2 regions of the Methylorubrum sp. POS3 genome follow, and region 2 is predicted to be linked to the other one. Evidence: predicted binding sites of a transcription regulator. Region 2 holds the regulator's gene; the other holds the start of a gene.
The links. The regulator PhoB, encoded in region 2, activates phosphate uptake and scavenging genes when phosphate is short. The targets are predictions, from matches to a motif close to TGTCATNNANCTGTCAT.

Region 1: the regulator PhoB is predicted to act here: its motif matches at 1,665-1,681, upstream of OWC43_RS21650 (inorganic phosphate transporter).

The regions. Positions count from the first base shown of each region.
Region 1 is NZ_JAPRBT010000001.1:4,663,330-4,666,737, forward strand. It holds gene OWC43_RS21640 (RsmB/NOP family class I SAM-dependent RNA methyltransferase) at 1-1,323, opposite strand, end outside; gene OWC43_RS21645 (DUF1674 domain-containing protein) at 1,428-1,643, shown strand; gene OWC43_RS21650 (inorganic phosphate transporter) at 1,746-3,377, shown strand.
Region 2 is NZ_JAPRBT010000001.1:4,335,529-4,338,936, forward strand. It holds gene pstB (phosphate ABC transporter ATP-binding protein PstB) at 1-361, shown strand, start outside; gene phoU (phosphate signaling complex protein PhoU) at 427-1,140, shown strand; gene phoB (phosphate regulon transcriptional regulator PhoB) at 1,290-1,994, shown strand; gene OWC43_RS20050 (MAPEG family protein) at 2,149-2,547, opposite strand; gene OWC43_RS20055 (ParA family protein) at 2,791-3,408, shown strand, end outside.

The sequences.
Region 1 (3,408 bases), 330 kb from region 2:
GAGGCCCCCTCCCCGGCCGGATCCTCCGCCGAGATGGCATGGCAGGGTGCGCAGGTCGCCGTTCCCGTCGATCAGCTCCGCATGGCCGCCGACTTGATCCGCGGTGATCGGCACACGTTCGAATGTCGTATGGCGAGCGAGGAACGCGGCGACTTGGTCGCGCCCCTCCTCGACTTCCAGGGAACAGGTGCAGTAGACGAGCCGCCCGCCGGGTGCCGTCAACCGGGCCGCCTTGTCGAGCAGGCGGCGTTGCAGGCCGACGAGGCGAGCGATATCGGCCTCGCTCTTGGTCCAGGCGACGTCGGGATGCCGGCGGATCGTGCCGGTGGCCGAACAGGGTGCATCGAGGAGCACGGCGTCGAAGGGCGTCTCTTCCGAGAGATTGAGGGCATCGGTCGTCACCACATCGGCCGTCAAGTTCAGGCGGGCGAGGTTGCGTTGCAGGCGCTCCAATCGCGCGGCGGAGCGATCGACGGCCGTCACGCGGGCACCCGCCGCGGCAATCTGAGCGGTCTTGCCACCGGGGGCGGCGCAGAGATCGGCAACCCGCTCGTCCGGACGCGGCGCCATGAGACGGACGGGCAAGGCAGCGGCGGCATCCTGTACCCACCAAGCACCGTCGGCATAGCCGGACAGGTCGGCCACGGCTTCCCGCCCGGAGAGGCGGAGCGATCCGAGATCGAGCAGGCGTCCACCGAGGCGCTCGGCCCAGGCGTCCGGTGCATCGCGTAAGGTCAGGTCGAGAGCCGCGCCTTCGAGATGCGCGGCAGCGATGCCGCGGGCGGTCTCCTCGCCGTAGGCGGCGGCCCAGCGTCTCGCGAGCCATTCCGGCGTGTTGACGGCAAGGGGATCGGTTTCGGCGGCCCGGATCGCATCGCGCTCGCGGCCGATCCGCCGGAGTATCGCGTTCACCAGCGGCGCGAGATGCTGCAGCTGCGGGTCGGACTTGGTGAGTCGGACCGCGAGATCGACGGCGGCATGGTCGGCCACGGCGAGGTCGAGGATCTGCGCAGCCCCGGTGACCAGGAGTGCGAGGAGGTGCGGCCTATCCTCGGGGAGCCCATCGCGCAGACGTTCGGCCAAAGCGGCTTTGAGAAAGCCGAGGCGGCGAAAGCTCGCGGTGGCGATGGCACGGGCCAAGGCGCCATCACCCGGATCCAGGCTCTCGCCCCGACCGGCTTGGGCGAGCGCGTCGTCGAGAGCCAGGCCACGGCTCGGTCCGAGCAGCGTCGCGACCGCGTTGGCGGCCACGCGCCGCGCCGCGAGGCCCGGGACGTTCGGATCGATCGGGGGCGGGTTGCGGCGGTTCGGTGTGGATGCCACGCTCTCGGCCGTTCTCATGACGGAAACAGGGGACGGGGCTCGCCCCGAACCCGACGCACTCCCATCTGAGAGCCAGCGATGCAAGCCGATCGAGGGAAACAGGCATGAGCGACGACGCGACGAAGGACGGAGAGAACCGGGAAGCTCGACCGCTCAGCCCCGCCGCGCAGCGGGCTCTTGCCGAGGCCGCCGAGCGCCGCGCCGCCATCGACGCCCGCGCCTCGCAGATCTCAGAGCGCCCGGAGCGGCTCGGTCGCGGCGGTCTCGAGCCGGTTCGCTACACCGATTGGGAAGTGAAAGGTCTGGCATCAGACTTCTGAATCCGCTCGCGCAGCCTCTGATGTCATCAGAGTGTCGCGAAGTGCGGGCGAGGCTGCCTACGTGCGGAGAAGGATCTTAATCCGCACGCAGGAGTGATCGGCATGGCGGGATCGTCTGTGCAGGGTGTGAGCGATGTCATCGCACCCGCTGCGGAACGCCGCGGCCGGCCCGATCTCGACAGAGGCCACTCCCCTCTCCTCCTGATCGCCATCGTGGCAGCCTTGGTGGCGGCTCTGGCCTACGTCGCTTTCAGCATCCACGAGGATGTCGAGGCCACCGGCGCCCGCGTCACGACATACCTGCCTTACATCCTGCTCTTCGTGGCCCTGACCATCGCCCTGGGCTTCGAATTCGTGAACGGCTTTCACGACACCGCCAACGCTGTCGCGACCGTGATCTACACGCATGCTCTGCCGCCGAGCGTGGCCGTGATCTGGTCCGGCTTCTTCAACTTTCTCGGCGTCCTGCTTTCCTCCGGGGCCGTCGCCTTCGGCATCGTCTCTCTACTTCCTGTGGAATTGATCCTCCAGGTCGGTTCAGGCGCGGGCTTCGCCATGGTGTTCGCGCTGCTGATCGCCGCGATCCTCTGGAACCTCGGAACGTGGTTCCTCGGCCTGCCGGCTTCCTCGTCGCACACGCTGATCGGGTCGATCATCGGCGTCGGCGTGGCCAATGCGCTGATGCATGGTCGCTCCGGCACCTCGGGCGTCGATTGGTCCAAAGCGACCGAGATCGGCTGGTCGCTGCTGCTCTCGCCGCTCATCGGGTTCGTCGCGGCGGGGGGGCTGTTGCTGACCCTGCGCGTCCTCGTGCGCAATCCCGCGCTCTATGCCGAGCCCGATGCCAAAGCTCCGCCACCGCTCTGGATCCGCGGCCTACTGATCGCGACCTGCACCGGCGTGTCCTTCGCCCACGGCTCCAATGACGGGCAGAAGGGCATGGGATTGATCATGCTGATCCTGATCGGCACGGTCCCGACCGCCTACGCCCTCAACCGTGCCCTGCCGGAATCATCGGTGTCGCAGTTCCGCAAGACCTCGCAAGCTGCCTCCGCGGTGGTGGCCGGGAAAGCGGCCGGCTACGACATCATCGGCGATCCGCGCCCCGCGGTCACTGCCTACGTCGCGGCCCAGAAGGTCGATTCCGGGACCTACCCGGCGCTCTCGGTGATGATCCGGCAAATCGGCGAGGCGGTCGAGCGCTACGGCAGTCTCGCACAGGTTCCGGCAGAGGCGGTCGGCAACACCCGCAACGACATGTATCTCGCCTCGGAGGCGATCCGCTTCCTGATGAAGGACAAGGAGAGCGCGCTGTCGCCCACCGAGGCCGACACGCTCAAGGCCTATAAGGGCAGCCTCGACGAGGCGACGCGGTTCATCCCGATTTGGGTCAAGGTTGCCGTCGCCGTCGCCCTCGGCCTCGGGACCATGGTGGGCTGGAAGCGCATCGTGGTCACCGTCGGCGAGCGGATCGGCAAGACGCACCTGACCTACGCGCAGGGCGCTTCCGCCGAACTCGTCGCCGCCACGACCATCGCGGCGGCGGACCTCTACGGCCTTCCAGTCTCGACCACCCATGTGCTGTCATCGGGCGTCGCCGGCACCATGGCGGCCAATCGCTCCGGCCTGCAGTTCGGCACCCTGCGGGCGCTGGCCATGGCTTGGCTGTTGACGCTGCCCGTGGCGATGGTGCTGGCGGGCACCCTCTACGTCCTGTTCTCCAAGCTCTTCTGAGAACGACCCTTAAGGAGAGGCGATCGTGGCG
Region 2 (3,408 bases):
GCTGTGGGACGAGGTGAAGGACAAGCTCAAGCAGTCCGGCATGGGCCTTTCGGGCGGTCAGCAGCAGCGCCTCTGCATCGCCCGCACCGTGGCCCAGCGTCCGGAGGTCATCCTGTTCGACGAGCCGACCTCGGCCCTCGATCCGATCTCGACGGGCCGCATCGAGGAGCTGATCGAGCAATTGCGGTCCGAGTTCACGATCGTCATCGTGACGCACAACATGCAGCAGGCCGCGCGCATCTCACAGTTCACCGCCTTCATGTATCTCGGCGAGCTGATCGAGTTCGACGCGACCTCGAAGATCTTCATGAACCCGGCCAAGCGCCAGACGCAGGACTACATCACCGGCCGCTTCGGCTGACCGGCCCGCCCGCGCAACCCATCGACCAGGCGACGGGCGGCAACGCCCGACCGGAGAGTCCGAAGATGTCCGAACATATCGTCTCGTCCTACGACAACGACCTCGAAAACCTGCGCCGTTCCATCGCCGAGATGGGGGGCGTGGCCGAGAAGATGCTCTCGGAGGCCACGGAGGCGCTGGTGCGCCGGGATACCGCCCTCGCCCAGGCGGTGATCGCCGCCGACAAGCGCCTCGACGTGTTGCAGCGCGAGATCGAGGAGCGTTCGGTGCTGCTGATCGCCCGGCGCCAGCCCCTGGCCATCGACCTGCGCGAGACCATCTCCGGCATCCGCGTCGCCGCCGATCTGGAGCGGATCGGCGATCTCGCCAAGAACATCGCCAAGCGCGTCGTCGCGATCAGCGATCAGGCCCAGCCGCAGAAGATCGTGCTCGGCGTTCAGCACATGAGCGACCTCGTGCAGGAACAGCTCAAAGACGTCCTCGATGCCTATTCGAGCCGAGACACGACCGCCGCGCACGACGTGTGGGAGCGCGACGGTGCCATCGACGCGCTCTACAACTCGTTGTTCCGCGAACTCCTGACCTACATGATGGAGGATCCGCGCAACATCTCGTTCTGCACGCATCTGCTGTTCTGCGCCAAGAATGTCGAGCGCATCGGCGACCACACCACCAACGTCGCCGAAACCATCCATTATCTTGCCACCGGCGAGGCCCCCGCCGGTGAGCGACCCAAGAACGACGCGTCGAACTACGCGACGGTCGTGCCGGGCGCCTGAACCCGCGACCGGTTGGAATGTAGAATGAAGCAAGAATCGTCTTCGCAGGGCATGACCCTGCGGCGGGACTGGATTCCCGCGCGCCGCTCCGGCACCGTCACGGTGACGGACAAAGCCCGAGGCGACGCATGCGAATGGGTAGACGGGCGATGACGAGCGCGCGCATCCTGATCGTCGAGGACGAGGAATCACTGACCACGCTGCTGCGCTACAACCTCGAAGCCGAAGGTTTCGTGGTGGATGTCGCGAGCCGCGGCGAGGAGGCCGATCTTCGCCTGCACGAGACCACCCCCGATCTCGTGCTGCTCGATTGGATGGTGCCCGGCCTGTCGGGGATCGAGCTGTGCCGGCGTATCCGTGCCCGCCGCGAGACCGAACGGCTCCCGGTCATCATGCTCACGGCCCGCGGCGAGGAGGCCGACCGGGTGCGCGGCCTGTCGACCGGAGCCGACGATTACGTGGTCAAGCCGTTCTCTGTGCCGGAACTGCTCGCCCGGGTGCGCGCGCTCCTGCGCCGTTCCAAGCCCACCCACGTCGCCGACATGCTGACCGCCGGTGATATCGAGCTCGACCGGGTGAGCCATCGCATCCGCCGCCAGGGTCGCGAGATCCATCTCGGGCCGACCGAGTTCAAGCTGCTCGAATATCTCATGCAGAGCCCCGGCCGGGTCTTCTCGCGGGAGCAATTGCTCGACGGCGTGTGGGGCCACGACGTCTATATCGACGAGCGCACCGTCGACGTGCATGTCGGCCGCCTGCGCAAGGCGATCAACCGTCCGCGCCAGAGCGATCCGATTCGGACCGTGCGCGGGTCCGGCTACTCGTTCGACGAGATGTTCGCTGTCGCCGAGTAGGCCGGGTCGTCAGCCGTTCCTCTTTGGCCGTGGGCCAGCGATGGTCTGATCGCCACGCGTGGCTCAATTACAACGGTTCAGCTACCGCCGGGGTGCGTGACGAATATAGCAGGCTCGATCAGCCCAGCATGGCAGGGCCGAGACCGGGGGACGCTCAGGCGGTCCGCAGCAACAGCAGTATCGAAGCGATCGTCATGACCGCGAGCGTTGCCAGGATGCCGACGCCGCGGCAGGCGAACTGGCGCGGCGTGTTCGCGGCGGCGAACATGCCGATCGGGTGCAGGATTCGGGCGATCACCAGCACGATCAGGAGGCCGCGTACCCAACCCTGCGCGCCCCCACCCGCCTCGTAGAGGGCGATCAGCAGAAGGGTAATCGGCACGTATTCCATGAAATTGGCGTGGGAGCGGATGCGCCGCTGCAGGCTGTCCTGTCCACCATCGCCGAACAGCACATTACCCGTCAGCCGTCCACCGATCACCCAGCCGGACATCCCGGCATAGATCAGGCCGAGCAGGCCGGCATAGAAGGCGGTGGTGGCCGGAAAGATCACAGGCATCGGTCTCCGTCGCGATTCGGCCAAGGTGCCGATCACGGCACCAATCGGCACCGGTCTCAGTGGTTCCCCCCCACATACGCACGTCAACGTGTTGATCCGTGCCGGTCGCGGGGGGATGCCGCTGTGGATTGATCGAGATCGGTCGGGCTCTGCATCGCTTCGTGAAGACGAAGGCTGACATATGTCTGTCTTGCCTTGCGCCGATGTCGGCACCGAGAAACGTGGGAGGGCGCGTTCGTGAGCGGCAAGCTGATCGCGGTCGCCAACATGAAGGGCGGCGTCGGCAAGACGACGACGGTCGTGATGCTGGCCGAGGCGCTTGCCGCCGACGGGGCCCGGGTTCTCGTGGTCGATCTCGATCCGCAAGCCTCCGTCTCGGTCTGTCTCGCGGGCGACGACCTGCTGGCGCAGATGATCGGCCGCGGGCGGACGCTCGAGGCTTATCTCGCCCTCAAGCTCATTACCCGGCACAAGCCCGATCTGCGCGCCCGCATCCAGCCCGGCGTCAGCCTGACCATGCACAAGAACCGGCCGCTGGAACTCGCGCTCTTGCCCTCCGGTCCGCATCTGCGACTGGTCGAGCGGGAGATCCTGTACGAGCTGACCGAGCGGAAGTTCTCGATGCACGACATCGAGGCTCGGCTTTGGACGCTGTTCCAGGACGAGTTCGCGCCGCTGGTTCAGGATTACGATTACGTACTCTTCGATTGTGCGCCCGGCATCTCGCCGATGACCGAGGTCGCGGTGCGCGCCGCCGACCTCGTCCTCGTCACATCGATCCCCGATTTCCTCTCGACTTACGGCCTGAACGCCTTCGTGGAAACGATCTGGCGGCGGAGCGGACGCCAGGGCAGC